DNA from 4 places in the Novosphingobium sp. TK71 genome. Region 4 is predicted to be linked to each of the others. Evidence: predicted binding sites of a transcription regulator. Region 4 holds the regulator's gene; each other region holds the start of a gene.

Region 1 (7,301 bases), 810 kb from region 4:
CGGAAGTGCAGCCGATCACGAGGCTCTTGCGGCCCGACTGGTGCTTCCAGACCAGCGGCAGTTCCTGTTCGCCGATCTGGGCATAGCCCTGGAGCTTGGCCAGGCTCGGTTCCGGCTCGTAATAGAACAGGCTTGCCCAGGGACCATGAACGACGCGGTACTGCTCGTACTCTTCCTGCTTTTCGGCAGGCAGGCCCTCGAACGCCGCATAAGTATTGGCGAAGCCGGTGTTGCCGGTGCCGCGCGGGCTCGGCACGCGGCAGGAAAGCAGCGAGGCCAGGATCGGCACGTCATTGCGGGTGCCATCGATGTGCCAGTAGAGAGAGCCCTTGAGGTACTCCGCCGCCATGGGGTTTTCCTTGGCGTCGAGCGTGATCTTCGAGATCACTTCCTCGCCGCCCTTCCGCTCCGGCGCAAAAGTGCCCAGCGTCTTCGTGAAGGCGATCTGCTCTTCATCGGTGAAGTTGACCTGCGGGAACACCAGCACGCCGCGCGCTTCCAGCAGCTCCCGGATTTCCCTGGCGATTTCGCCGGACAGGAGCTCTTCCTTCGTGTTGAGCACACGACCGCCGATTTTCGGCTTGATATCTTCCGCGTTGAGTTTGGTCTGGGTTGCGACCGACATTTTCCGAACTCTCCCAATTCACTGACGAGAACGTCGTTCCTGCGATGCGCGAAGAACGAGGCCTGCATCAATCCGCCCATGGCGATAGTTGCGATCGGTATTGTGTTATCACGTACTGAACGCCCGTTCAAACAGGCGTGCAGCGGCGCGGCGATCAGTCGGCCCCGATCGGCTCCAGCCGGGACAGCCAGGTTTCCACGATGGCCATGGCGGCCTCATGGCCGTCCGTCACGCCCAGCGCCGATTCCATCACGATGGCCCGGCCGATCCCGGCCAGAACCACGGTGAGGCCGGCGGCGTCGAAACCTTCAAGCACCTTGAGGCGATCGCCCAGAATATGTTCGAGAATCTCGACCTGGCGCTTGCGCATGGCCATGCTGTGCTCCGCCATCATCTGGCGAACCGCCGGCCGATGGTTGGAAAGCGCCATGAATTCGAGGGACATCGCGGTCCTGCTGGTATCGACGAAGAAACACCAGAGCGCCCGCACCGGATCGTCGGAAGTCAGCGCCTCCTCAATCATGCGATCGCTTTCGGCAGCGCCCTGGCGCGAGACTTCGAGCAGGAGATCGTCGGTCGTGGGAAAATAGTAATGGACGAGCGAAGGCTTGAGCCCTGCCCGCGCCGCCACGCGCCGCGTGCTTGCAGCGGCATAGCCTTCGTCCCGAATGAGTTGGACGGTCGCCTCGACGATACGTGCCCGCGTCGCGGACGTCTCGGCTCCGATCCTGCGCGGTGCGCCTGCCATCAGATCTCCTTTGCCGCGCTGGCCTAGGGCCTGCGGCCGGGAAGATCAACCGGACCGCCGGGACTTGCCATTTGTTCCCTGTTTGTTCAAAAAGGCGGCATGAAGGTCCACAAGGGAAGAGGCGCCGTCAGCGGACAGGCCAGCACCCGCTTCAACCTCCCACAGCGGGAGGCCGATGGCGACTGGCTCGACAGCAGGGACGATGTCGACGGCCCTGCCCGCCATCCGGCCACGACCGTAACAGAAGAGCATCCCCGCTCGATCCTGTCTTTCAACAAATCTCCGGACATCCCGTTCGATCGCTCGATCAACGCCTATCGCGGCTGCGACCAATCCACTAACAGTTGTGTAGACCTAGAAAGAGGTGGATTTTCGAGATTTCGTTATTTACCCATTGCGAATGGATTGTGTGCCCACATTCAACTTGTCACGATTACGTGAGATTGGCTGGTCTCAGTGGGATCCAATTGGAATAGACGATCTTGATGATCGACCTGATGACGAATACGATGCGTACTTGACGCAGGCAGCTGCACGCCTCTCGAAGGGCGTGAGCACAGAAGATGTAGCCGCATACCTGATCGATGTAGAAACTAATTACATGGGCTTGGGCGCGTCAGCTAACGCTCGTCAGAGAGCGAACAAAACTGCTGCCGACATAGCCCATTATATCTCGGAGTTGCGCTCCCAGCCGCCGATTAAGGATTAGGGCAGCCGAAGAGAAAATGACTCGCACACCCCATTTGTTCCCTATATGTTCGATCTATGGAACGGATCAAGGGACGCGGCGCGACGAACAATCAAAGCAGCACTCGCTTCAACCTCACTAGTAGTGAGGCCGACGGCGACTGGCTTGATGAGGCCGATCAGATCGATGGTCCGCGCCCTAAGCGCGCGACGACAGTCACCATTCTCCATCCCAAAACGATCCTCTCATTCAACAAGTCCCCGGACATTCCGTTCGATCGCTCGATCAATTCGTACAACGGGTGTGAGCACGGCTGCATCTACTGCTTCGCACGGCCGACACATGCCTATCACGACCTCTCGCCCGGTCTCGATTTCGAAACCAGGCTCTTCGCGAAACCCCAGGCAGCCAGTCTGCTTCGCGAAACTCTGGCCAAGTCCGGCTATAGGCCCGCACCGATCGCGATGGGCACCAATACAGACCCCTATCAGCCTATCGAGGGGCGTTACCGCATCACCCGCGCCATTCTTGAGCTCTGCCTCGAAACACGCCACCCCGTGACGATCACCACGAAATCGGACCGCGTCCTGCACGATCTCGACCTGATCGCGGAACTGGCCCGGCTGAAGCTGGTGGCAGTGGCCATTTCGGTGACCAGCACGGACCCGCACCTGTCACGCCTTCTCGAACCTCGCGCCGCGACTCCGCACAAGCGGATCGCAGCGCTCGGCGAACTGGCCAGAGCCGGAGTGCCGGCCCATGTCTCGATCGCGCCGGTCATTCCCTCCATCACCGATCAGTTCCTGGAGGATATTCTGGAAGCAGCCTCCGCGCAGGGAATCCACGCCGCAACGTGGATCATGGTCCGGCTTCCTCACGAAGTCGCTCCCTTGTTCCGCGAATGGCTTGACGCTCATTTCCCCGACCGGGCCGGGAAAGTCATGGCCACTATCCAGTCGATGCGGGGCGGACGCGACAATGACCCGCAGTTCTTCACCAGGATGCGGCCGAGCGGCGTGTGGGCCGACCTTTTCCGGCATCGGTTCAGGGTTGCGATGAAGCGGATGGGCTTCGCGAAGCCGTCCATCGCGCTCGACTGTTCGCAATTTCGCCGTCCGTCGCTCGATGGCCAGCTCTCCCTGCTCTAGAGGCGTTTCAACACCTGTTGAAGCCACCTTTGGAATGCCCCCGAGAGGCAATTGTCCCGGCCATTGCAGACCTTGATCGCCGATCAGGAAAACCCGAGGATTCCTGTGCCATTCCAACCGGGGACGCCATGCAGGAACCCACCATTCTCGTAGATAGTCGCGGCGACGTGGAGATCCTCACTCTCGATCGGCCGCACGTCCTCAATGCTCTCGACGAGAACATGACCTTCGCGCTGCGAGACTATTTTGCCGGCCTGGCCGAGCGGCCCGAGGTGCGGGTGGTGCTGCTGCGCGGCGCAGGCCGGAACTTCTGCGCCGGACTGGACCTTTCCGGGTGGCAAAACGACGCATCTAGGGGCGAACTTCAGCACTTCTGGCGCCTGCAAAGGAGCCTCGCAGGGCTGCTGGAACTGATGCGCGCCTGTCCGCAGCCGATCATCGGCCTCGGCCATGGCGCGGCCTGCGGTGCGGGTTTTTCGCTCCTGCTGGCCTGCGATGTGCGATATGGCGCGCCGGACCTCAGGATGAATGCGGCCTACATCAAGATCGGCCTTGGCGGCTGTGATCTGGGATGCAGCTACTTCCTGCCCCGTATCGTGGGCGCTTCCGTCGCCACCGAATACATGCTCACCGGCCGCTTCATGGATGCCGGGAAGGCGCTGCAATGCGGCCTCCTGAGCGAGATCGCTCCGCTGGATTCCCTGCTGGATCGTGGGCTGGCGCTGGCCGGCGAAATGCTGGCCAATTCTCCGATGGGCCTGCGCCTTACGAAGGAAGGCATAAACCGCAATCTCGATGCGCGCTCCCTTTCGGACGCCATGGCGCTCGAAGACCGGCAACAGGTCATGATGTTGATGAGCGAGGATTTTTCGGAAGGACTGGCGGCCTTTCGGGAGAAGCGCCCGCCCAAGTTCCGGGATCGCTGAACGGGATCACGAAACCTTGCGCCGCTTTCACGCGTTTCCCCGTCCAACGATAAGACAGGACAGGAGGTCTGCATGACCGAAGAAACCGTTACAACTGAGCGCGCACCGGAAGCCCCCACCACCACGACCACGATCATTCGCGAGCGCGGCTCGTCCGGCGGGGCGACCGGGATAGTGATGGCGCTGATCCTGCTGGTCGCCGTAGTCGGCGGCATCTATCTCTTCAGCCAGGGTACGGAGAGCGAGACGGCAAAGGACAACGCGATCTCGGAGGCCGCGAACGAAGTCGGCACGGCCGCCAACAAGGTTGGCGACGCCGCCCAGGACGCCGCTCAGGACGTCAGCCGAAACAATCGGTAAGCTTGGCGCTTGCGCCGGCGGTCAAGCCGCCCGGCGCAAGCCCTCCGGGCCTCTTCTGGCGATAAGCGAGACATTCGAGAGGCCCTTGATGCTGGAGAGATGCTCGGCAAAGTCGCCGTCCAGCGCGAAATCGCGGCCTAGCCGCATTTTCTGGGTGCGGCCTTCGCCAAGGTGCAAAGTGGCGACAACCTCGCCGCAGCCGGGCGCCCCCGGACGCATGAGCATCGCGAGTTCCTGAACCGCTTCGATACTGTCTATTTCAAGCGACAGCAGCATCCGGGCATCGGCCTTGACCTCGTTCAACGGACGCGCGCTTCGCACCGTGACGCGCGGCGGCTCGTCGGGACTGGGGCTGTCCAGTTCGACGTTGAGCAGCACGCATGCCCCCTCCTTCGACCATTTGACGAAGTTCTCGACCATGCTCTCCTCGAAGCAGGAGGCCGAGAAGTTGCCGGACTGGTCCGAAAAGTCAGCCATGACGAAATCTTTGCCGCGCTTCGTCTTTCGCTTCTGGACGTTCTCGACCATCGCCGCCATCACCGCGCCGGTGCGGCCCGCGCCGCCCCCCGTCATGAGGCTGGAATAAGTGCGCGCGCCGTTGGCTGAAGCCACCGCGCGGAATTGCTCGACCGGGTGTGCGGCGAAGTAGAAGCCGAACGTTTCCCGCTCCTTGGCCATCTGGTCCATGCGGTTCCACGGATCCGCCTCGACGAAGCGCAAGCCCTGCTCGACGTGATCCTCACCCCCGAACAGGCCATGCTGGGCACTGTTTCGCTCACGGGAAGAACGGTCTGCTTCGGCCAGCAACGTATCGGCGTTGGCCAGGACCTTGGCGCGATTGGCCTCCAGCCCATCGAAGGCGCCCGCAGCCGCGAGGCTTTCCAGCTGGCGGCGATTCATCGATCCGGCCGGCGCGCGGCGGAACACATCGTCAAGACTGACGAACTTGCCGTTCGCCTCGCGCTCGGCAACGATTGCGTCCATGGCCTTTTCGCCGACGTTGCGGATACCGGCGAGCGCATAACGCACGGCGTGGCTGTCCGGCGTTTCCTCCACGCAGAACTCCGCTTCCGACATGTTGATGTCGGGCGCGGCGAGCTGGATGCCGTTGCGGCGCGCGTCGTCAACGAAGATCGCCAGCTTTTCCGACTGGTGCATGTCGAAGCACATCGAGGCCGCATAGAATTCGTGCGGGTAATGCGCCTTGAACCACGCGGTGTGGTAGGCGAGCAGCGCGTAGGCGGCGGCGTGCGACTTGTTGAAGCCGTAGCCTGCGAACTTGTCGATCAAGTCGAACAGTTCGTTGGCCTTGGCCGCATCGATGCCGGACACTTCCTTGCAGCCATCGACGAAGCGCTGGCGCTGCTTGTCCATTTCCGCCTGGACCTTCTTGCCCATGGCGCGGCGCAGAAGGTCGGCGTCGCCCAGCGAGTAGCCCGCCAGGATCTGCGCGGCCTGCATGACCTGTTCCTGATAGACGAAGATGCCATAAGTCTCGCCCAGAATGCCCGCCAGCTTGTCGTGCGGGTATTCGATCGATTCCAGCCCGTTCTTGCGGCGGCCGAACAACGGAATGTTGTCCATCGGGCCCGGACGGTACAGCGAGACGAGCGCGATGATGTCGCCGAAATTGGTCGGCTTCACGGCCGCCAGCGTGCGGCGCATCCCTTCCGATTCGAGCTGGAACACGCCAACCGTATCGCCGCGCTTGAGCAGTTCGTAGACCGCCGGATCGTCCCAGCCGAGCGTGGACAGGTTGATCGTGATGCCCCGCCGCTCAAGCAGGTCGCAGGCCTTCTTCAACACGGAAAGCGTCTTCAGACCGAGGAAGTCGAACTTCACGAGGCCGGTGTCTTCCACCGACTTCATGTCGAACTGGGTCACCGGCATGTCCGAACGCGGATCGCGGTAAAGCGGCACGAGCTGCGCCAGCGGACGGTCCCCGATGACCACGCCCGCCGCGTGAGTCGAAGAGTTGCGCGGCAAGCCTTCGAGCTGGACGGCCAGATCGACCAGACGCCTGACTTCATGGTCTACGTCGTATTCCCGGCGGAATTCGGCGACCGGCGGATCCTTGGTCACGCCGTGCTGCTTCCTTCCATGCAGCGCCTCGGTCAGGGTCCAGGGATCGGTTGGATGGTTCGGCACCATCTTGCAGAGACTGTCGACACGGCCGTAGCCCATCTGCAGGATTCGCCCGCAGTCGCGCAGCACCGCGCGGGCCTTCATCTTGCCGAACGTGATGATCTGCGCGACGTGATCGTGCCCATACTTGCGCTGGACGTAGCGGATCACCTCGCCGCGCCGGGTTTCGCAGAAGTCGATGTCGAAGTCAGGCATCGAGACGCGTTCGGGATTGAGGAAGCGCTCGAACAGCAGGCCCAGCTTCAGCGGATCGAGGTCGGTCACGGTCAATGCCCAGGCGACCAGCGAACCCGCGCCCGAACCACGGCCCGGACCGACCGGAATGTCGTTGTCCTTGGCCCATTTGATGAAGTCGGCAACGATCAGGAAGTAGCCGGGGAAACCCATGCCAACGATGATCTGCACTTCGAAGTCGAGGCGCCTTGCATAGTCGAGGAAGTCTTCGGTGACACCGCGCTCGGCGAGTTCGCGATAGGCTGCCTCCCGCTCTTCGCCCTGAAGGGCCATGGCGGCATCGAGTTCTTCCTCGGTCACGTCCGGCCAATAGGGTGCAAGCCGCCGCGCCAGGCCGGCGCGCGAGTTGTCCGCAAGCATCCGCGCTTCGCCCTCGAGGTCGCCTGCAAGGCTGGGCAGCAGCGGCTTGCGGCGCGGAGGCATGTAG
Region 2 (7,301 bases), 1.6 Mb from region 4:
GATCGACGCCATATCGTCCGAGCAGGCCATGCGGCGCGGCGAAATCGACCTGGATGTCGACGACCACCAGCGCGGTCGTCTTCGGGTCGATCATCGCCGCCAGACCGGCGGGCTCGACATGGGGAAGGTCCTGGGTGCGCAGCGGCATCGGATCAGCACGCCACCGATGCGGCGACCTTGCCGGGGAAACGTTCGCGCAGGACCGGCAGGATCTCGGCACCGAACACCGGCAGGCCCTTCAGATAATCGTCGAAGATCAGCATCAGGCCGTCGGTGCCTGAAGTATCCAGCAGCTCGCCGAGCTGCTCGGTCACGCTCGCGGCGCTGCCGACGATCTGGGCCGACATGAACGAACTGCGCGCCTTGCGGGTGAAGTCGTTCTCCTTGCCGATCTCGGCATCGAGGAAGCCGTAGGCCCGCATCATGCCGGCCAGTGCCCCTTCGTCGAGACCATCGGCATAGTGCTGTGCCCGCGCCTTGGCCGCTGCATCGCTCTCGTCGATCACCAGGGTCATCATCGAATAAGTACGGATGTTGCGGCCATATTCGGCGGCGATGGTCTTGGCCCGGTCGCTGTTCCTGGCAAGTTCCGGCGCGGTGCCGCCGGAGAGGAAGATCGCATCCATCTCTTCCGACGTAAGCCGCATGCCGATCTCCGAGGAGCCGGCGCAAACGAGGAACGGCCGCTGTTCGGGCTTGGGCCAGGATTCGCAGTCCTCCAGCGTGAAATAGTCGCCCTTCATGGTGACCGAATCCTCGCTCCACAGGGCCTTGACCGCGCGGACCCATTCGTAGGCGAGATCGTAGCGCTGGTCGTGATTCACGTCCTCGGGCCAGGCGCCCATCTGCGCGAACTCACCCTTGTAGGAGCCGGTGACGACATTGAGACCGGCACGGCCCCCGCTCACCTGCTGGAGCGTCGCCATCATCTTGGCGGCGACCGCCGGGTTCTGGAGCAGGGTATGCAGCGTGGTGACGATGCGGGTCTTGCTCGTCACTTCGCTGAGCGCGGCCATGAGCACGATCGGATCGAGCGAGGAATCCCAGTGATGGGTTTCGCCGCCGTAGCCGCGGAACTTCGACATCGACATGATGAAGTCCATGCCCGCCGCCTCGGCCAGCACGGCGCACTGGCGGTTGTAGGCATAGGAGCCGTCAAGTTCGGGCTTGTTCTTCGACAGGATCCAGCCGCCATTGGCGACCGGCAGGAACAGGCCGAGGTCCTTGCCGCCGTTGTCCGAAGGAAGTCCGAAGGGCGTCATGGGAAACTGGTTCATCGTATCCTCTTGTTGGCCTGTGTCTCCGCCAGACGGGCATTGAAGCCTGCCTCGCTTGTGCGCCGATCAGCTTAGGGAAGCGGCCGACCGGTTCTTGATTGGCAGCGCATGTTCTGTTGCCGGCCTGCCGATAAGGTCCTCCACCGCCTCCCGCATCGGCATCGCCGGCGCGGCTCCCTGCCCCAGCGTGCAGAGAGCGGCAGCGACAGTGGCATAGGGCAGCGCCTCCTCAAGGGAGACGCCCTCGTCAAGCAGCGCTGCCAGCGCTCCGCAGAAACAATCCCCTGCGCCGATCGTGTCCACCGGGATCACCGGCAGGGCGGGCACGTGAAGCTGCCAGCCGGTCCGCACCGCCAGCGCGCCCGCCGCCCCCAGAGTGACGATGACGGTCTGGTCCTCCCGCCGCAGGAGCCCGCGCGCGGTTTCTGCGATCACGGCCATGTCGTCATTGTCAGGGGCACTTTCGAGGCCGAGGAAAGCGGCCATCTCGTGCTGGTTCACGATCAGGATATCGACATGTTCGAACAGCGCCCGTCCTTCCTGCACGGCGGGGGCGCCGTTGAGGATGCGGACCGCCTTCGACTTCGCGAAAACGGGCAGCAGGGCGGAAACCGGCACTTCGAGTTGGGCAAGCAACACGCCCTCGCTCACCGGTCTGGCGTCCCTCAGCCGCGCATTAGCGCCGGGCACGACGATGATCTGATTCTCCCCCACCGAATCCACGGCGATATAGGCTGTGCCGGTGTCCACGCCTGGCAACATGGCAACGCCGCCGACGTCGATGCCGTCCGCCTTGAGGCGCGAGAGCATCCAGCTTCCCGAATCGCCTTCGCCCACCGCACCCACCATGTAGGTTTCCGCACCCATCCTTGCCGCCGCAACGGCCTGGTTTGCGCCTTTTCCGCCCGGTAGCCTGGCCGTGGCCATGGCCATGACCGTCTCGCCGGGCCGGGGAAGATGCTCCAGCGAAGTGATGATATCGAGATTGATCGAACCGAAGATGTGAACTGCCAAAGCTGTCACCTAACTTGTCTGGCGCCCAACCTGTTTCGCGCCCCTGCTTTTGTCATGGGCTGCATGGCCCCCACAGGCAGGTCAAGCGCGAGGCGCCGCCGTGCGCGCTGCCGCAACAATTGCGGTCTCCAGCGCAAAGAGCGCGGCTCGGCCCTCCTCCTACTCTCTCCTTGACCGAGCCCGCACCGGCGCCGGTATTTCTGCTTCGATAGTTCTACGCCAATCCTGAAGGGAAACGAAGATGACGAAATGGCTCATCACGGGCATCGGCGGCGGCCTCGGCCGCGCGGTGGCGCGTGCCGCGCTCGCACGCGGGGACGTGGTCGTCGGCACGACCCGAAGTGCGGGAGACCCGGAATTCGAGGCGCTGGCACCGGGCCGCGCGCATGTCCTCACCGTCGACCTGACCGACGAAGCCTCGGTCCGGTCCGCCGTTGCCCGGGCCGAGGAACTGACCGGCGGAATCGACCGCCTGCTCAACAATGCCGGTTACGGTCTGGTCGGCGCGATCGAGGAAGTCTCCATCGAAGAAGCCAAGGCGCTGTTCGAGATCAACCTGTTCGGCGCGATCCGCATGATCCAGGCGGTGCTTCCCGCCATGCGGGCGAGACGCGCCGGTCACGTAGTCAACATCACTTCGGTTTCTGGACATGCCCCCTGGGCGGGCACGGCCATCTACGGCGCCAGCAAATATGCCCTCGAATGCGTGGGCCAGACCCTTGCGCAGGAAGTGGCACCGATGGGCATCCGGGTCACCAATGTCGCGCCGGGCGGCTTCCGCACCGGATTCGCCGCCTCGGGTCTCAAGGTCGCCGCGAAGGACATCGCGGACTATGAGGAAGGCGCACACTTTGCCCGCCGCAGCCTGACGGAGGGTGCCGGCAGCGAAAAAGGCGATCCCACGCGCGGAGCCGAAGCGATTCTCGCGGCGCTCGATGCGCCGGAACCCCCGCTGCACCTGTTCCTTGGTGAAGACGCCCTGCACTACGCCCGCGACCAGATCGCCTTCGTGGGCGCGCAGATGGACGAATGGGAATCGCTTTCGCTTTCCACTGCGTTCGAACCCGCCTGATGCACCGGGCGCGGCTTCCCGAATGGGCCGTTGCGCGCGGGGCGGGATACAACAGCTTCGATACGATCCTCCCCGCCCGCAGTGCGCTGGTCGTGATCGACATGCAGGCTGCCTTCGTTGCCGAGAGCGAGGTCTTCGGCAACGCCTACGCCCGCGCGGCGATCGAGCCGATCAATCGGCTGGCAGCAGCCATGCGCCGGGCGGGAGGACAGGCCATCTGGACCCGCCAGACGGTCAGCGACGAGCCGCACCTCGCGGTTCCCGCATGGCAGTACGACATGTCGGACCCCATGGTCGCCCGTGCGGTGGAAGCCTTGCGCGCAGGCACGCGGTCGCACGCCATCCATCAGGCCATGGAATGCCGAGAGGACGACCTCGTGCTCGACAAGTACCGCTACGGCGCCATGTCCTGCCCGGCGGGCGCGCTGGAGAAGGTGCTTCGGGTAAGCGACGTGGAACTCGTCGTGCTGGCAGGCACGCTCACTAACGTCTGCGTGGAATCGACGGCGCGGGAGGCCAACATGCGAGGCTGGAAAGTGATCGTCGTTGCGGACGCCTGCGCAGCCGTGAGCGACGAGGAACACAACGCCGCACTTCTCAATCTGCGGCTGAACTTCGCCGATGTGAAGACGACGGACGAAGTGCTGGAAATGCTGGCCCCCCGGCCCTCTTGAGCGGTGCAGGGGGGGAGCCTGCCCCCCTGCATTCCCTTCATCAGCTCATCAGGCGCGGCACCGAGACGGAGAACACGTCGAAGTGCCCATCGGGATGCTCTTCCTTCCCGTCACGCGGCGCGGCGCGGTGCTGGACGACACCGTTCTTGCCGAAACCGTCCACCACCGGACGCCCGGCATCGCGGCTCAACCAGAGGCGCAGGAGATGGCGCTTGCGCTGCGGCTCGGGCCAGTCCCAGAACGTGGTGCGGGCATGAAGCGCGGCGTAGTTGGAAAGCCACTGGATGTCGCCGGGGCGGAAATCCATCTCGATCGCCATGCCCTCTTCGTAAGTGATCGTATCGAAGAGTTCGAGCACCTCGATCTGCTCGGGCGTCAGCTTGGGCACGCCTTCGTATTCCTGCGCGGTGAGGATATAGAGCGAACCCGCATACATCGAGAACACGCCGTCCACGAGGCTGACGATCGGCGAGGTATAGGTATCCGCCGGGGCATTGTGGTCCTGACGGCGCCAGTCCCAGTGGAAGGGTTCGAGCAGCAGCGGCGCCAGATCGGGGCGGCGGCGCAGGATCTCGTTGTAGATTTCGGCACCGGAAACGAGGCAGGAAAGCCCACCCTCCTTGGCCGGACGCAGGCACATGAGCGCGACGATATCCGAGCTGTCCGAGTGATAGACCAGCTTGTCGCGTACCTTGGAGGACAGCGCGGTGGGATCGTCCATGGTCTTGTCGCTGGTGGCGTAGACGTGGTCGATCAGGTCGCCCATCTCGTTCTGGCGGATCGGATCGCCCATATGCAGGCCGAGCACGTAGTAGATCGCGTTAGACAAGGCATCCGAATAGAGCTGGGTGCACAGGCCCCGGACCAGCACGAAACCGCGCCCATAGTCCACGTCCGCGCCCCATGATTCGACGGCATCGGCGCAGGCGACCAGCGGATATTCCTCGGCAGTGACGGTGCGCAGGTCCGGGTTCTCGGCCAGGAAGCGGGTACCCAGCTGCTCCAGTTCGGCAACCTGATCGTCCGAGAGCATGTAGATCCACTCGTCGGTAGCGGCCAGTCGGTCTCCGCGCCATGCGGCAGCAGTGGTGACGGGCGGGACGGCCTCCAGCGGCGCGGGAGCGGAACTGGCCATGCTTCGTGAGTCCTTCTCTGGGTCTGTAGCTATTGCCGGAGACCCTAGGCGGAATGCCACAATGTGACTTGGCGAGCGATGCCCGAAACCTTTTCCCCATGCGCATCCCATGATCGAACGGACTTCGATTGCGCAGGACAGAAATAGAACATAATATGAACATATGTTCGATTCGAGTCGCCTCAAACGTGCCGCGAGCCTCGTGCAGCCCTCTCTTGAGGGCTGGCCCGAGGCGCCTTTGCAGCAGGACGGCGTTCACGAATTCTACGCCGCCGGCGCTCAGGACGGCAGCGCCGCACTCGCCCTGGCCCTGCTTTGCGTGGTTCAGGGCACGGTCCAGAGATGCAGGCCAAGCGGACCGCTGATCTGGCTGCGTCTGGCAAAGGGCAAGCAATCCCGGCAGCGCCCTTATGCGCCCGGCCTTGCCGAACTCGGCATCGATCCCGCCGCGATAGTGCTGATGCGCCTGCCCGATATCCAGAGCCTGCTGCGCGCGGGTGTGGACTGCGTGCGGCACGGCGGCGCGGCAGCGGTGGTGATGGAGATGGACGGGCGCGCGCCAACCTTCGATCTTACCGCTTCCCGCCGTCTCGCGCTGGCGGCGGAACAGAGCGGCACCATGGTGATGATCGTGCGCAGCGGCGCCGAACCGACGCCCAGCGCCGCCCATACCCGCTGGCAAGTGGCCAGCGCGCCCTCGGTGCCCCTGCCCGCCGATGCACCGGGAGGTCCGGTGTTCGACATTACCCTGCTGCGCCGGCGCGGCGGGCGAGAGGGACTCAACCTGCAACTGGAATGGGATCGTGAGCGAGGCACCTTCCGAGCACCGATACCTGGCCGAGCGCCGATACTTGGCCGCCCGCCGCTATCTGGCGATCTATCTGCCCTTCCTGCCGTCCGAACGGGCGATGCGGGAAGGCGCAGCGCCGCCTGACGCGGCTTTCGCCCTCATCGCGAAGCAACGCGGGGCGCAGCGCATCATGGCACTGTCCCCCGCCGCGCTTTCGCTCGGCCTTTCGGCGGGGATGATGCTGGCCGACGCCCGCGCGCAGGAACCCGACCTTGTCGCGCTGGAGCATCGCCCCGAAGCGGACAATGCCCTGCTGCTGCGCGTGGTCGAGGCCTGCGAGCGTTACACGCCGATGGTCGCCCCCGATGGCGAGGACGCAATGGTGCTAGACCTCACCGGCTGCTTCGACAGTCTGGAAATGGACGAAACCGGCGTGCGGAACGATCTCGTAACCCGCCTCTCCCGGCTGGGTCTGCGCGCACTGGCCGCCTCAGCCGCAACCCCGGATGCGGCGCTCGCGCTCGCCCGCTTCGGCAAGAGCAGCTTGCGCGAACTGCCGGTGAGCGCGCTCGCCCTGGGAGAAGACGCCCACCTCGCCCTGCGACGGGCGGGGCTGCGCACTGTCGGACAACTCGCGGACCGCCCCCGCGCGCCTCTCGCCGCCCGGTTCGGCAAGGCCATGTCGATCGCGCTCGCCCGCCTGCTGGAGGAGCAGGATCGGCGCATCACCCCGCACCGCACCCTGCCCCCGATCTGGGTGGAGCAGCGTTTCGCCGAACCGATGGCAACGGTCAAACCCCTGCTCGGCGTGATCGAATGGCTGGCCGGACAGGCGCGGGATCTGCTCGTCGCGCGCGGACGCGGGGGGCGCCGCTACGAAGTCTCCCTGTTTCGCACCGACGGTCATATCGCCCGGCTGGCGGTAGACAGCGGCTTGCCCCTGCGCGAACCTGCCGATGTCGTGCGGCTGTTTCGCGAACGCATCGAATCGCTGGCCGATCCGCTCGATCCGGGATTCGGCTACGACCTGCTGCGCCTTTCCGTTCCGCTGCATGAAGACGTATCGGAGGGACAGGTTCGGCTGGATGAAGAGACCTCCGGCAAGCCGGACCTCGCCCCCTTGCTGGACCGCTTGCAGGTACGCTTCGGGGCCGAATGCCTTCACCGCTTCGCCCCGCGCGATGAACATTTGCCGGAATATGCAGACCGCCTCGTGCCCGCCGCCTCGGCCCCACAATCCTGGCCCCAGCCGGAAGTGGGCGAACCGCCCCTGCGCCCGCTGTTCCTGTTCGACCCGCCCCAGCCTGTCACCGTCCTGGCGGAAGTGCCCGACGGCCCC
Region 3 (7,301 bases), 790 kb from region 4:
CCTCGCGAGGAACGCGCTGAGCGTGCCCCGCGCCGTGAAAGCCGGGGTGACGAACAGCGCCGCGAACGCCGCGCCGATGGCAATCGCTCGCGTCGCCGCGATGCAGAGCCCGCCGATGACGGCTGGAACGGTCCGATCCCCGAATTCCTGAGCGTTTCCGCTCTCACCTGATCCTACTTCAAGCCAGGCACCATCGCCGCGCCTCAGGGTGCGGCAATGGTGCTTGCCTGTCCTTGCCGCCCTGTGCAGACTGCCTCCTATCGAGAGGCAGGCGAGGCGGATTATCCATGAAATTCAGGTATTCTCTGGCGTTCGGCGCTGCGCTCGTCTCCTCGTGCGCGGCGCTGGCCGAACCGCAGGCGGTGGTCCAGGTGGACAGCGGCAGGCTTGCCGGCAGCGTCGAGGACGAGGTGGTGAGCTGGAAGGGAATTCCCTTCGCGGCGCCGCCGGTCGGCGCGCTGCGCTGGCGTGCACCGCAGCCTGTTGCGGCATGGAAGGATGTCCGTTCGGCGGAAAGCTACGGGCATGATTGCATGCAGAAGCCCTTCGCCGGAGATGCGGCGCCGCTGGGCACGCCCCCCGCCGAGGACTGTCTCTACGCCAATGTCTGGCGCCCGGCGCAGGCCAAGGCGAAACTCCCCGTGATCGTCTGGATCTACGGTGGCGGCTTCGTGAACGGCGGCGCATCGCCGCCGACTTATTCAGGTGCAGAACTCGCGAAGCAGGGCGTGCTGTTCTTCAGCTTCAATTACCGGGTCGGCCGTTTCGGCACTTTCGCCCATCCTGCGCTGACCCGCGCGGCGCAGGACAAGGGGCTTGTCGGCAACTATGGCTTCATGGACCAGATCGCCGCGCTTGCCTGGGTGCAGCGGAACATCGCGGCGTTCGGCGGCGACCCCGAGAATGTGACGATCATAGGCGAAAGCGCGGGCGGCATGTCCGTCAACAACCTGGTGACCTCGCCCATGGCCGAAGGGCTGTTCGACAAGGCAGTCGTCATGTCCGGCGGGAATGGCACGAGCCTTGCCAATCCCGATCTCGCCGCCACGGAAGCGATCGGCGTGCGCTTTGCCGAAGCGAAGGGCATTTCCCGCGATGATCCGCAGGCCCTTGCAAAATTGCGCGGCCTTTCTGCCGATGCGGTGACGGATGGGCTCAACCTGATGGCTCTCTTCAGTCCGAGCGGCGCGCCGCGCACATTCGCCAGCCCGTTCAGCGATGGCAGGCTGGCGGTGGATCAGCGCCATGCCTACGAGGCGAAAACGTTCCATCGCGTGCCGATGATGATCGGTGCCACAAGTGACGATATCGGCGGGATTTCGGGCAGCATGGTTGCGGGGGCGCGGCAGATATCGGCCTTGGCGGCGGCCGGCGGCGCACCTGTCTACGAATACCGCTTTTCCTACGTTGCCACATCGATTGAAGGCGGCGGCAAAGGGGCCGGCCATGCCACGGACATACCGTTCTTCCTCGATACGCAGGACGTGAAATACGGCGGCAAGACCAGCGCGCGGGATCGGGAAATGGGCCGCACCATCAGCAGCTATCTCGTGAATTTCGCGAAGACCGGCAATCCTAACGGCGCAGGCCTGCCGGAATGGAAATCACGCGCCGGAGACGGCTCCGCGCTGATGGACTTCTCGCCCGGCGGAACCGCTCAATTCGGCGCTGACCCGTGGCTCCGGCAGATCGAGGCAGCCTCCGCCAAAAGCGGGATCTAGGCGTCGCCAAGCCAACGCGTTCAGCCGGCCGGGAGGCTCATTCGCTTCCGGCTGGCTTGACGAAGCTGTCGATCACCCGCTTGCGGCCGGCCTGCTCGAAGTCGATCTCCAGCTTGTTGCCTTCCTGCGCGGCGACAGTGCCGTATCCGAACTTCTCATGAAAGACGCGGGCGCCGATCTCGATATCGGAGCGCGGTTTGGCGGCGAAGCTGGCGGCGCTACGGGTGGTTTCGGCAATGCGGCGCGGTGCGGGATCGAACTCGCGGGCAGCGGCGCGCTGCCAACCGGGGCCGCGTGTCATCGTGCGCGCGGGCTGTGCCCGGGCGACGTCGGCAAAAGGATCGCCATGTTCCGACCATTGCGCGCGCCAGAGGGAAGCACCGCCTGACAATGTCGTTTCGCTCTCGACGTGATCGTCAGGCAGTTCGGCGATGAACCGGGAAGGGATCGAGCTTGTCCACTGGCCGTAGATCCGGCGGTTGGCGGCGTGGAGGATCGTGCACTTTCGCCGCGCGCGCGTGATGGCAACGTAGGCGAGGCGGCGTTCCTCCTCGAGACTGGCGAGCCCGCCTTCGTCCATCGCCCGCTGCGAGGGGAACACGCCTTCTTCCCAGCCCGGCAGGAACACGTTGTCGAATTCCAGGCCCTTGGCGCCGTGCATGGTCATGATCGTGACCTTTTCCTCGTCCGAGGCGGCATCGTTGTCCATGACGAGGCTGACGTGTTCGAGAAAGTCGCCCAGGCTCTCGTACTCTTCCATGGCCCGGGCGAGTTCGGTGAGGTTTTCGAGGCGTCCGGCCGATTCGGGCGTCTTTTCCGCCTGAAGGGCATCGGTATATCCGCTCTCGTCGAGCACGGTGCGCATGAGGTCGGCAGGGTTCTCGGTTCCGGCGAGTTCGCGCCAGCGGGCGAAGTCACGCATCAGCGAGAGGAAGGTATTGCGCGGGCGAGCGGGGAGTTCGTCGGTATCGACGATCTCGATCGCGGCCATGGCGAGCGGAATGTTCCGGCGGCGCGCCAGGACATGCAGCGCTTCCAGCGCCTTTGCGCCCAGCCCGCGCTTGGGGGCGTTGTAGATACGTTCGAACGCCAAATCGTCGGCGGGCTGGGCGATGACGCGAAGATAGGCGAGAGCGTCGCGAATCTCGGCGCGTTCGTAGAACCGGAAACCGCCGATGATGCGGTATTTGAGGCCGATCGAGATGAAGCGGTCTTCGAATTCGCGGGTCTGGTACTGGGCGCGCACGAGGATCGCGATCTGTTCCAGCGGAGCGCCTTCGCGTTCGAGGCGCTCGATCTCGTCACCGACCCGGCGCGCTTCTTCGGGGGCATCCCATACGCCGATCACCCGCACCTTGTCGCCCGAGTGCCGCTCGGTCCACAGCGTCTTGCCGAGCCGCTGGCTGTTCTCGTTGATGAGGCCGGAGGCGGCAGCGAGAATCTGCGGCGTGGAGCGGTAGTTCTGCTCAAGCCGGATGACCTTGGCTCCGGGGAAATCCTTTTCGAATCGCAGGATGTTAGCCACTTCGGCGCCGCGCCAGGAATAGATCGACTGGTCGTCGTCGCCCACCACGCAGATGTTGCGATGACCCTGTGCGATCAGGCGGAGCCAGAGGTACTGGACCTGGTTGGTGTCCTGATACTCGTCCACCATGACGTATTTGAAGCGCTGCTGGTACTGTTCCAACACCTCGCGGTTGGTGCGCAGGATGTTGAGCATGTGGAGCAGAAGGTCGCCGAAATCGCAGGCGTTCAGCGCTTTCAGGCGGTCCTGGTAAAGCTGATAGAACTTCTGGCCGCGCCCGTTCGCATAAGTCTCGTTCTCGGCAGCGTCGAGGTCGGCGGGATTGAGGCCCCGGTTCTTCCAGCGATCGATGCAACCGGCGAGCTGGCGCGCTGGCCAGCGCTTCTCGTCCAGCCCTTCGGACTGGATCAGCTGCTTGAGCAGCCGCAACTGATCGTCGGTATCGATGATCGTGTAGTTTGGCTGCAGCCCTACCAGTTCGGCGTGGCGACGCAGCATCTTCGCCGCAATCGCGTGGAACGTGCCGAGCCATGGCATCCCTTCCACGGCAGGGCCGATGAGATGGCCCACGCGTTCGCGCATCTCGCGCGCAGCCTTGTTCGTGAACGTGACGCAGAGGATTTCGCTGGGCCATGCGAGCCGGTTGCGGATCAGGTTGGCAAGCCTGCGAGTGAGCGCTGCGGTTTTCCCTGTTCCCGCGCCTGCCAGCATCAGCACTGGTCCGTCAGTGGTCAGGACGGCTTCGCGCTGGGGCGGATTCAGGCCTTCGAGCAGAGGGTCCGACGAGGCTTCGGGCATGGAGGATTGCAGATCGTTCACCCGTGAACATCTAGGGAACGGGGTGTCGCGGCGCAAGGCCGCTTCGTCGCACCGGGGGAACAATCCCAGGGACGGGGCGTCGGTTGTTCACGAACAAGAACATGGAGAGCGATCATGCGAAAATATCTCCTTGCCGGAGCCGCCGCGCTTTCGTTCCTGGGAATGTCGGGAGCGATCGGGGCGCAGGATACCAATGGCGAAATGCCCGCCGCGCCAGAAGCCCCTCCGCCGCCGGCAGCACCTTCGGATTCCGGGACGCCGCCGGCCAGGCCGATCTCTCCGGCATCAATGTCTGCCGAACAGAAGGCTATGTACGATTCGTGGCCGGCAGCCCAGCGTGCCGATTACGATTCCTGGTCGCCGGAGTATCAGGCCTATTACTGGAGCCTGACGGACCCGCAGCAGAAAGGCTACTGGGCGCTCACGCCGGACCAGCGCGGACAGATCTACAAGATGACGCCCGAGCAGCAGGCAATCGCCTGGAATTCCATATCGCAGCAGCTTGCCGGGCAGACCCCGACCACGCCGCCCACTCAGGCCAATCCTCCGGGTGAGGGGATGCCCACGACCGGCGTCCCCGACCCGCAGTTTGCGCAGCAGGCGGTGCGCCCCGCGATGCCCGCCGATCAGGGATATCAGGGCGGCCCGTACAAGGGCGCGCTGACGCCCCCTCCGGCGACCGCGATGGACAAGCCGTATCCGGTATGCAGCAAGAAGGTGACGGACAATTGCCGCAATCGCGGCGGCGTCTGAGGAAGGCAAGACTTCCGGCCTGAAGCGGCGCGCTTCAACGCGCACTGCTTCAGGCCGGCGAATTCAGGATTCGGTCTTGCGAAGGAAGTGCAGGCGCGCCTTGCCGACGTCGCGTGCCGATTCCACCTCGAAGCCCCGAATGGACACGGCCTCGGTGCGGGAGGTTTCAAGGCATATCCAGGTCTGCTCGCCAATCCAGCCCAGCCGCGCGAGCTTGTCGATCGCGACGACCCCGGCCCCGGTCTCGTAAGGCGGATCGAGCAGGACGAGGTCGAGGACGTCCTTCGCAGGCCCGAGCGCCATTACCGAACCTGCCCGGACATCGCTTTTGCCCTGTGCCTGCAGGTTGGCAATGTTGGAGCGGATCGCGCGGATGGCTGCCGGATCCTGGTCCACGAACAGGCAGTGCGCCGCGCCGCGTGAAAGCGCCTCGAACCCCAGCGCGCCCGATCCCGCGAAGAGATCGGCCACTTTCAAGCCCTCGAAAGTGCCCAGACGGCTGGCCAGCATCGAGAACAGCGTCTCGCGCGTGCGGTCTGCGGTGGGGCGGGTATTTTCCCCCTCCGGCGTGGCCAGCTTCCGGCCGCGCCATTCACCGGCAACGATGCGCAGGCCGGTCTTGATCGGACCGCCTTTCATCGGGGCCTTCGCTCCCACTTTCATGCGGCGTTGCCCGGCAGCGTGCGGCGGAAGTTATCGAGATCGCGCGGAGCCACCTCGAACGCCATTCCCTTGGGCAGGTCCAGTAGACGGAACGGCCCGTAGGAGGTGCGGATCAGGCGGCTGACCTGCAGACCGAGATGTTCGAGAACGCGGCGGACTTCGCGGTTCTTGCCTTCGGTAAGGGTCATCTCGATCCACTGGTTACGCCCCGTGCGGCGCTCCATGTTGGCGTCGATCTTGCCGTAGACCACGCCCTCGATCTCGATGCCTTCGATCAGATCCTCGAGTTGGTCCTGCGAAATGTCACCGAATGTGCGGGCACGATACGTGCGCGGCACGCCGGTGGCGGGCAGTTCAAGCTGGCGCTTGAATTCGCCGTCATTGGTCAACAGGAGCAGGCCCTCGGTGTTGAGGTCGAGGCGGCCGATCGGCATCACGCGGCCGCTGCCCTCGGGCAGGGCGTTGCGCAGCGCGGTGTAGATCGTGGGGCGGCCGATCGGATCGCGTTCGGCAGTAAGGAGGCCTGCGGGCTTGTGGAAGACGAAGAGGCGGGTTTCCTCCGCCTCCCGGACGGCATTGCCGTCAACCGTCACGCCGCGAAGATCGTGCAGCACGGTAGACGGCGTTTCGATCACGTCCTCGCCCAGCTTGACGCGGCCTTCGATGATCATCCGTTCCGCCTCGCGGCGGCTGGCGATTCCGGCGCGTGCGAGAAGCTTGGCGATGCGTTCGCCTTCGCGCACGGGCATTCCCGGCGTTTTGGGCGTAGGAGCGGCAGCCTGCGGGGCCGAGCGGGGCGGTTTCCTGCGAGGGCGATCGCCGTCGAACGGCCGGGAGTCCTGTCGCCGCGAATCCGACTGGCGCGAGCCGCGCGAAACATATGCGCCGCCGGAAGGTGTAAACTCGCCGGAACGCGAGCCGGGGCTCCGGCGCGGCGCGCCGTCCCGCGGGCCACTGGCCGAACGTGCGGGGCGTTCACCGCGCGCCGGAGCGTCGTCCCGGTGGGGCCGGTCGCCGCGTGCCGGGCGTTCGGAGCGGACGGGCCGGTCGTCGCGCGCGCGGCGCTCGTCGCGTACCGGGCGTTCGTTGCGGCCAAAGAGTTCGCCGCGATCGCCGCGTCCACCGCGTGCCGGGCGGTCGTCGCGGCCGGAGCGCTCTGCACGAGCCGGACGATCATCCCGCGACGGGCGCGTATCGCGCGACAGGCCGTCGCGGGGGCCGCGGCCACGTCCGGTGCTTTCCTCCCGTCGGCCTTCTTCGCGGCGGCCGTCGCTGCGGGGGGCGCCATCGCGTCCGGTTCTATCGGCGCCGCGCCGACCTCCGTTGCCTGAGCTGTTGCCAGAGCCGGTGCGGAAGGGGCCGCGAGAAGATCCGCCATCGCGGGAAGAGCCGCCACGCTTCGGGCCGCCGGATTTGAAAGGAGGTTTGGACATTCGCCCGCCCATACCTGTTGATCGCCGCTTCATCCAGCCTTCCCTTCGAGCATTGCGGCGTTAGGTTGGCGCGGGATCGCAATTTCAGGGAGTAAGGCGTGGACGCCCAAAGCATCGAACAGCGTCGCGGCGTCTGGGATTCAATCAAGCCCTATCTCGAAAAGGAATCGCTGGCGGCATTCCTGCTCGGCCTGTCATCGGGTTTTCCTTATGCGATGATCGGCGCGACGCTGACGACGCGCCTGGCGCAGGACGGGATCGACAAGAAGACCGTTACCGCTTTCACGCTTGCCTTCCTTGTCTATAATCTCAAGATTTTCTGGGCCTGGATCATCGATGGCGTACGCCTTCCGGTGATCGGCCGGCTTGGCCAGCGCGTCTCGTGGA
Region 4 (7,301 bases):
GGCCGGATCGCCGGTCTGGTGGCTTGCTGGAGTAGCCATCGATCTGCTGATCGGTCTGGCACGGTTCATCGCCTCGCGGCCCGGTGCGGTGAGCATGGCGCCGACGATGGGCGGATGGCAGTTTCTACTTTTCGTGACTGGAGGACTTTGGCTGGGGCTTTGGCACGGAAAAGCCAGGCTCTGGGGTCTGCTTCCAGTCGCCAGCGGCTTTATCGGCCTGCTCCTGCTGACCCCGCCGGACATCGTCGTTTCGGGAGATGGCCGCCAAGTTGCTTTGATTGACGGTCCGGGGAGGCGCCTTGTCATGCTGCGCGACAGCTCGAGCGATTACGTTTTGGACAATCTGATGGAAGTAGCGGGAGTTCAGTCAAAACCCGTCTTGATTGCAGACTGGCCGGGCGTGCGATGCAACCCGGATTTCTGTGCGTTGATGCTGGAACGTGGCGGGAAGGCGCGCCACATACTGATCGCCAGGGGCCGGGATATCGTGCCGGAAGACACTTTGGCTCGGGCCTGCCAGCGCGCCTATCTCGTAATTGCGGGCCGACGTCTGCCGCGAAGTTGTCAGCCAATCTGGCTGAAGGCGGATCGCAACATGCTGAGCAAGACGGGCGGCGTGGCGATCGACCTGAAGCGCCGCACGGTACATTCAGTGGCAGATGCGCAAGGTGATCATGGGTGGTGGCGTTCGCCGCCGCTTTCTTATGGCGTCATCGCCAAGGCCCGGTAATAACGCGGCGGCGAGACGGCGGAACAACCGGACATCGTCTCACGCTTGAGCCGCATCAGTGATAGCGGCGTAGCAGTCCGGCCAGTTTGCCCTGAACCTCGACTTCGTCAGGCCCATAAATCTGCGGTTCGTAAGCGGCATTGGCAGGGTCAAGGCGCACCATTCCGGCTTCGCGGCGCAGATACTTGAGCGTGGCTTCAGCCCCTCGCACGAGAGCGACGACAATTTCACCGTCGCGAGCGGTATTGGTGCGCTTCACCAAGGCGAAATCGCCGTCGAGGATGCCCGCGTCTATCATCGAATCACCCGAAACCTCGAGCGCATAGTGTTCGCCCGAACCAAGCAGCGCTGCGGGAACCGGGAGCATGGACTGTCCTTCGAAGGCCTCGATCGGCACGCCGGCGGCGATGCGGCCGTGGAGTGGGATTTCGATGACATCGTTCGCGGGGGCAGGTGCGATCTGGGGTGCGCGGACAGGCGCTGCAGTATCGTTGCTGTTCGCCGCCGGAGTCGATCTTGCAGGTTTGGACGTTGCATCCTCAGGCTGGCGCAGGACTTCGAGAGCGCGAGCGCGATTGGGGAGGCGGCGAATGAAACCCCGTTCCTCCAAGGCGGAAATCAGGCGGTGAACGCCGGACTTGGACTTGAGGTCCAGCGCTTCCTTCATTTCCTCGAAGCTGGGCGAGATGCCGCTTTCCTCAAGCCGGACCTGAATGAACCGGAGCAATTCGTGCTGCTTGCGCGTCAACATCTGCGTTGCCTCTTCGTTCTGCGGCCCATGGCCCTGTCTCGTCCGGCGATTTGCCTGCGAACAATGAGGGAACAATTATGCAACGAATCCGGTATCGTCAAGCAATACCGCCATTTTGGAGCAAGAACACTTCAACAACATCTCCTGCATTCGCGGCCGGCGCGCCAATGGGGCGATCGATCAGTACATTGCTTGCCGCGAGCGATGCCAGAGCGCCGCTGTCCTGAAGCGGGTTCGCGCAGACCGTCTCGCCGTTCCAGTAACCGCGCAAAAACTCCCGGCGGTTGCCCGCAGCGGGCAGGGGGGCCGAAAGCCGGGTTGCAACCGGCTGTGGGATTGGCCGTGAAGCCCCCAACAGGGCCCGCAGGACAGGCAGGAGAAACTGATAGGCTGTCACAAGGCTGGATACCGGATTCCCCGGTAATCCGATGATAATTTGCGGCCCGGTAGCGCGCTGGCGGGTCGCCACGAGCAGGGGCTTGCCCGGCTTGATGGCCACGCGCCAGAAGTCCAGCTGTGCGCCCCATGCTTCGAGGGCCGGGCGGACAAGATCGTGATCGCCGACCGAGGCACCCCCGCTGGTCACGATGACGTCAGAATCGCTCGCCTGTTCGAAGGCGGCGATGAGGTCATCGAGCTTGTCGGCCACGGGGCCTATCCGGTTCGCATCCACCGGAAGAGAGCGGGCCATGGCAACCAGCATGACGCCGTTGCTGGCAGGAACCTGATGGTTGGCGCAGAACTCAGGGTCGGTCGAGAGTTCGTCGCCGCTATCTATGACGGTTACCCGCGGAATCCGTCGGACGGGCAGGTGGCGATGGCCGGCGGCAATGCCGAGCGCGGCTTGCGCCGGGCCGATCAAAGTACCGGCGGCGAGAAGTTCGCGGCCTTCCACAAAGTCCATGCCGCAGCGCCGGATATGGCGGTGGCTAGGTTCGGGTGCCTCTCCCGTCAGGGTGATCTGTTGCCCCTCGCGAGCGAGGTCTTCCTGAAGGATAACGGCTTGGGCGCCCTCAGGCAGCATCGCACCGGTCGAAATCCTTACTGCTTCGCCCGCGCCGACTGACGCTTCGTAAGGATGGCCGGCCGCGCTCTCGCCAATAACGCGCCAAGGCCCCGACAGGTCGGCGGTTACGGCATATCCATCCATTGCCGAGAGATCAGCCGGAGGCTGACTGCGATGAGCGCGCAAGGGTTCCGCTAGAAAGCGTCCGAGCGCGCCGTCGATATCGACCCGCTCGATGGGGAGAGGCTCGACAAGTGCAAGAAGACGGGACTGCGCTTCCTCGAGGGAAAGGTGCGGCTTCACAGCGCTTCAGCTCGCCAGTGGCCCGATTTTCCACCTGTCTTCTCGATCAGGCGAATGTCGCCGATGATCATGCCCTTATCAAGCGCTTTCGCCATGTCGTAGATTGTTACGAGTGCGACGGAAACCGCTGTAATCGCTTCCATTTCAACGCCAGTCTTGCCGCTTAGACTTACCGTTGCCTTGGCGGATATGGCTTGTGCGTCAAACGTGAAATCGAGGTTTACGGCATCAAGCAACAGCGGGTGGCACATCGGGATAAGGTCACCGGTCTTCTTAGCGGCCATGATGCCGGCGATACGGGCAGTGCCCAGGACATCTCCCTTGGGGGCATTGCCGGCCTGGATCGCTTCGAGCGCATCCTGCGTCATCACGATGCGGCCGGAGGCCACCGCGACACGCCGTGTCTCATTCTTGGAGCCGACGTCGACCATGCGTGCGGTCCCTTCGGTATCGATGTGCGTCAGGCTCTTGCTCATCGCCTCACCTCTCCATGGATCTGCGTGCTTACGCTAATCTCGAAACGGTCTGAAGTCGCGGATCAGCCGAAAAGCAGTGCTTTGGTCGCAGCTTCCACGTCAGCTTCGCGCATCAGGCTTTCGCCGACCAGGAACGTCCGCGCACCGCAACCTGACAGACGGATCAGATCGGAATGGGCGTTGATCCCGCTTTCACTGACGAGCAGGGTCCCTCCGGGTGCGAGGGGGGCCAGACGTTCGGTAATGGCGATATCCGTGACGAAGTGCTTGAGATCGCGATTGTTGACCCCGATCAGGCGCGATTTCAACCGGCTTGCACGCTCCATTTCAGATTCGTTGTGAACTTCGACGAGGCAATCCATGCCCCGTTCGTGAGCAGCTGCTTCGAGTTCAGCCATCAGGACGTCGTCGAGAGCGGCAACGATGATGAGGATGGCGTCCGCGCCGATCGCGCGGGCCTCTGCGACCTGCCAGGGATCGACCATGAAGTCCTTGCGGATGACCGGCAATGCGCATGCAGCGCGAGCATCCTCCAGATAGTCCTCGTGGCCTTGGAAATAGGGAGCGTCGGTGAGGACCGAAAGGCAAGCCGCGCCGCCGCGCTCATAGGCGACAGCATGTTCTGCCGGGCGAAAATCAGGCCGGATCAGTCCCTTGGACGGCGAAGCTTTCTTGATTTCCGCAATCAGGGCAAAGCCATCCTGGGCCTTGCGGCGCAGCGCAGCCTCGAAACCGCGCGGAGCGGACTGGCCCACGGCGCGAGCGTCGAGGTCGTTCACGGTGGCGAAGCCCTTGCGGGTTTCGACTTCCACGCGCTTGGTGTCGCAGATTTCGGTAAGCTTGTCGGACATGGTTTCCTCGGGACCGTCTGGGTCAGGACTTGAGCGCTGAAATCCAGCAGTTGAGCAGGGCATTGGCGAGGCCCTTGTCGATGGCTTCCGCCGCTTCCTCGACGCCTTCCTGCCAGGTTTCGACTTCACCGGCGACGATCAGTGCGCCGGCGGCGTTCAGCAGCACGGCATCGCGATAAGCGCCGGTTTCACCCAGCAAAAGGCGGCGCAGGGCATCGGCGTTGTGAGCGGCGTCGCCGCCGCGGATGGCGCCGACCGGCGATATCGGCAGGCCGACATCTTCCGGCGATATCCGGCGCATTGAGAGTTCGCCATGCCTGATCTCGGCCACTTCGTTGCCGCCGGCGAGGCTGAGTTCGTCGAGCCCTTCATCCCCGGATATGACGAACGAGTGCTCACTGCCGAGGTGCATCAGCGCTTCGGCATAGATCGGCACATAGGCAGGGCGGGCAATGCCGACGAGCTGGCGCTTGACGTTCGCGGGGTTGGCGAGCGGGCCCATGAGGTTGAAAATCGTGCGGCGGCCGATCGCCTTGCGGATGGGCATGATGCGGCCCATCGCGGGGTGGTGGCGCGCGGCGAACAGGAAGCAGATGCCAAGGTCGCCGAGCGTTTCTTCCGCGGTTTCGGCAGCCCGGTCCAGGTTGAGGCCCAGCGCTTCGAGGGTATCGGCCGCGCCGGCCTTGGAACTGGCCGCACGGTTGCCGTGCTTGGCGACCGGGACGCCGCAGGCTGCTACCACCAGCGAGACCGCTGTGGAGACGTTGAGAGTATGGTGCCCGTCGCCGCCGGTGCCGCAAACGTCGATAGCGTTGCCGGGCGCTGCGATGGGGATCATCCGTGCCCGCATCGCGCGAGCAGCGCCGGCGATCTCGCCGGCGGTTTCGCCGCGGTCGGTCAGGGCAATGAGGAAGCGAACGATGGCTTCGTCATCGACCTTGCCATCGAGGATAGCACCGAAAGCCTCTTCGGCTTCGGCTTCCTCGATAGGGTGCAGCGGATCGGGAAGGCTTGCCACAGTCATGCGGCGAGGCGGGCCGGAAGCTTCGGGTCGAGGCCGCAGAGCTTGAGATAGTTTGCCAGCATCGCGTGGCCGTGTTCGGTCGCGATGCTTTCCGGGTGGAACTGCACGCCGTGGATCGGCAGCGTGGCATGGCGGAAGCCCATGACGTGGCCATCGTCCGAACGGGCATTGACCTTGAGCGCCTGCGGAATGTCCTCGACAATGAGCGAATGATAGCGCGTCGCGGTGAAGGGCGAGGGGATGCCCTGGAAGACGCCGGTATCGTCATGGGTGACAGGGGAAGTCTTGCCGTGCATCAGGCCGCCGCGCACGACCTTGCCGCCAAAGTACTGACCGATCGACTGATGGCCAAGGCAGACACCGAGAAGCGGCTTGCCGGCGTCGGCAGCGGCGCCCACGAGATCGAGGCTGATACCCGCCTCGTTCGGCGTGCAGGGGCCGGGCGAGAGAAGGAAACCCTGCGCGCCGCTGTCTATGGCCTGCGCGGCGGTCAGGGCGTCGTTGCGCACCACTTCCACTTCGGCGCCGAGTTCCATCACGTAATGGACCAGGTTCCAGGTAAAGCTGTCGTAATTGTCGATGACGAGGATCATGTACTGCCTTTCGTCGCTTTCTCGACGACGATCAAGGGGCCCAGCGGAGGCCCGCCGTCCACGCGCCCGTGCTCCGGGTCCCAGAGCGAGGATACACTGCCGTCGAGGAACAGCGCATTGGGGCAATCGAGTTTGTCACGGAAGTAGCGTCCAAGCTTCCCGAAGGAAACCGGCTCGTCCGAAATTACGAAATGGGCGCGGCCCTTGCGGTCCACGCCCACGGCATTGCGCAGTTTCCTGGATCGGCCGTCCGCGTCGATCTTTGGATGAAGCTTGCCGCCGATCACCAGCATGGGGCCGGACTGGGTGCCGAAATCCGGGCGGTTGACGATGTTCCTGGCGAAATCGTTCGTGGCTCGCACGGCCCAGTGGCCATCCGCATCGCCATAGAACACGCCGTTGGGCTGGAGGTGGAAATTGCCCCAACCCTCGTTCGTGTTCAGTTTGTGCAGTCTTACGCCGTCCTCGACATAGTAGCCGATCGGCTGTCCCTTCTCGTCGAACATGCCGCCGTTCATCGCGAAGGCGACGGCGTGGTTCTTGCCGGGCCGATCCACCGCCAATTGCGAGAGGCTGCGGTAAGGGGCGCCGCCCTTCGGGCCGAGCACCATCTGGATGGTGTGCCGCGCGGGATCGGCGGTGCAATGCGTAAAGGAGGCGCCTTCGAAGGTGGCGCCTTCACATGGAGGCGGGGGCGGCGCGGCGGCCTCCTGCCGCGCATCGCCCGACGAGCAGGCAGCGAGAAGCAATACGGCCGCGGCGGCGGCGCGCATCACTGGCCGAAACCCGGCTCCCCGGCGACGCGCACGGCTTCGCGGGCGGCGGCGAACAGCGCGCCGGACTTGGCCTCGCATTCGCGCTGTTCGTAGACGGGATCGCTGTCGGCAACGATACCGGCTCCCGCCTGCACGTGGAGCACGCCGTCCTTGAGGACACCGGTGCGCAGGACGATGCAGGAATCGACAGAACCGTCCGGCGCGAAATAGCCCACGCCGCCTGCGTAAGCTCCGCGCGTTTCCGGTTCGAGTTCCGCGATGATCTCGCAGGCGCGGACCTTGGGGGCACCGGAGACAGTGCCGGCCGGGAAGCCCGCGAAGACGGCGTCGATGGCATCGTGCCTTTCCGTGTCGAGCTGGCCGACCACGTTCGAGACAATGTGCATGACGTGGCTGTAGCGCTCGATCGTGTAGCTGTCGGTCACTTCAACGGAACCGGCGGCCGCCACGCGGCCCACGTCGTTGCGGCCGAGGTCGAGCAGCATGAGATGCTCGGCGCGTTCCTTGGGATCCGCGAGGAGGCTCACTTCGTTGGCCTTGTCCTCGGCAGCGCTCTTGCCGCGCGGGCGGGTGCCGGCGATCGGGCGGATCGTCACTTCGCCCTCGCGCACGCGCACGAGGATCTCAGGGCTCGATCCGATCAGCGCAAAGCCGGGCATGTCGAGAAAATAGAGGAATGGCGAAGGATTGATGCGGCGCAGCGAGCGGTAAAGCGCGAGGGGCGGCAGCGGGAAGTCGCAAGTGAAGCGCTGGGCCAACACCACCTGGAATATGTCGCCGGCCTCGATGTA

Evidence for each region. Region 4 encodes LexA, which represses DNA repair genes until DNA is damaged. Its sites were predicted from a motif close to GTTCCNCNCTTGTTCT; they were not measured.
Region 1: a site for LexA is predicted at 2,119-2,134, ahead of ACXJ16_RS08325 (PA0069 family radical SAM protein). Genes of this name have one in related genera too.
Region 2: a site for LexA is predicted at 5,307-5,322, ahead of ACXJ16_RS13355 (ImuA family protein). Genes of this name have one in related genera too.
Region 3: a site for LexA is predicted at 4,069-4,084, ahead of ACXJ16_RS08260 (ATP-dependent helicase). Genes of this name have one in related genera too.

Annotation. Positions count from the first base shown of each region.
Region 1 is NZ_CM143962.1:1,813,427-1,820,727, forward strand. It holds gene ACXJ16_RS08310 (TauD/TfdA dioxygenase family protein) at 1-625, opposite strand, end outside; gene ACXJ16_RS08315 (TetR/AcrR family transcriptional regulator) at 780-1,373, opposite strand; partial or broken gene ACXJ16_RS08320 (PA0069 family radical SAM protein) at 1,473-1,721, shown strand; gene ACXJ16_RS08325 (PA0069 family radical SAM protein) at 2,139-3,209, shown strand; gene ACXJ16_RS08330 (enoyl-CoA hydratase/isomerase family protein) at 3,338-4,135, shown strand; gene ACXJ16_RS08335 (hypothetical protein) at 4,208-4,495, shown strand; gene dnaE (DNA polymerase III subunit alpha) at 4,517-7,301, opposite strand, start outside.
Region 2 is NZ_CM143962.1:2,839,942-2,847,242, reverse strand. It holds gene ACXJ16_RS13385 (cysteine hydrolase family protein) at 1-148, opposite strand, end outside; gene ACXJ16_RS13380 (LLM class flavin-dependent oxidoreductase) at 153-1,277, opposite strand; gene ACXJ16_RS13375 (ribokinase) at 1,344-2,300, opposite strand; gene ACXJ16_RS13370 (oxidoreductase) at 2,533-3,363, shown strand; gene ACXJ16_RS13365 (isochorismatase family protein) at 3,363-4,037, shown strand; gene ACXJ16_RS13360 (TauD/TfdA family dioxygenase) at 4,078-5,172, opposite strand; gene ACXJ16_RS13355 (ImuA family protein) at 5,336-6,106, shown strand; gene ACXJ16_RS13350 (Y-family DNA polymerase) at 6,024-7,301, shown strand, end outside.
Region 3 is NZ_CM143962.1:1,797,576-1,804,876, reverse strand. It holds gene ACXJ16_RS08270 (DEAD/DEAH box helicase) at 1-171, shown strand, start outside; gene ACXJ16_RS08265 (carboxylesterase/lipase family protein) at 288-1,721, shown strand; gene ACXJ16_RS08260 (ATP-dependent helicase) at 1,759-4,044, opposite strand; gene ACXJ16_RS08255 (hypothetical protein) at 4,180-4,818, shown strand; gene rsmD (16S rRNA (guanine(966)-N(2))-methyltransferase RsmD) at 4,882-5,457, opposite strand; gene ACXJ16_RS08245 (pseudouridine synthase) at 5,478-6,230, opposite strand; gene ACXJ16_RS08240 (hypothetical protein) at 6,483-6,812, shown strand; gene ACXJ16_RS08235 (AmpG family muropeptide MFS transporter) at 7,013-7,301, shown strand, end outside.
Region 4 is NZ_CM143962.1:1,004,589-1,011,889, forward strand. It holds gene ACXJ16_RS04570 (ComEC/Rec2 family competence protein) at 1-730, shown strand, start outside; gene lexA (transcriptional repressor LexA) at 786-1,481, opposite strand; gene ACXJ16_RS04580 (molybdopterin molybdotransferase MoeA) at 1,579-2,790, opposite strand; gene moaC (cyclic pyranopterin monophosphate synthase MoaC) at 2,787-3,266, opposite strand; gene trpC (indole-3-glycerol phosphate synthase TrpC) at 3,329-4,117, opposite strand; gene trpD (anthranilate phosphoribosyltransferase) at 4,140-5,141, opposite strand; gene ACXJ16_RS04600 (anthranilate synthase component II) at 5,138-5,734, opposite strand; gene ACXJ16_RS04605 (phosphodiester glycosidase family protein) at 5,731-6,507, opposite strand; gene trpE (anthranilate synthase component I) at 6,507-7,301, opposite strand, start outside.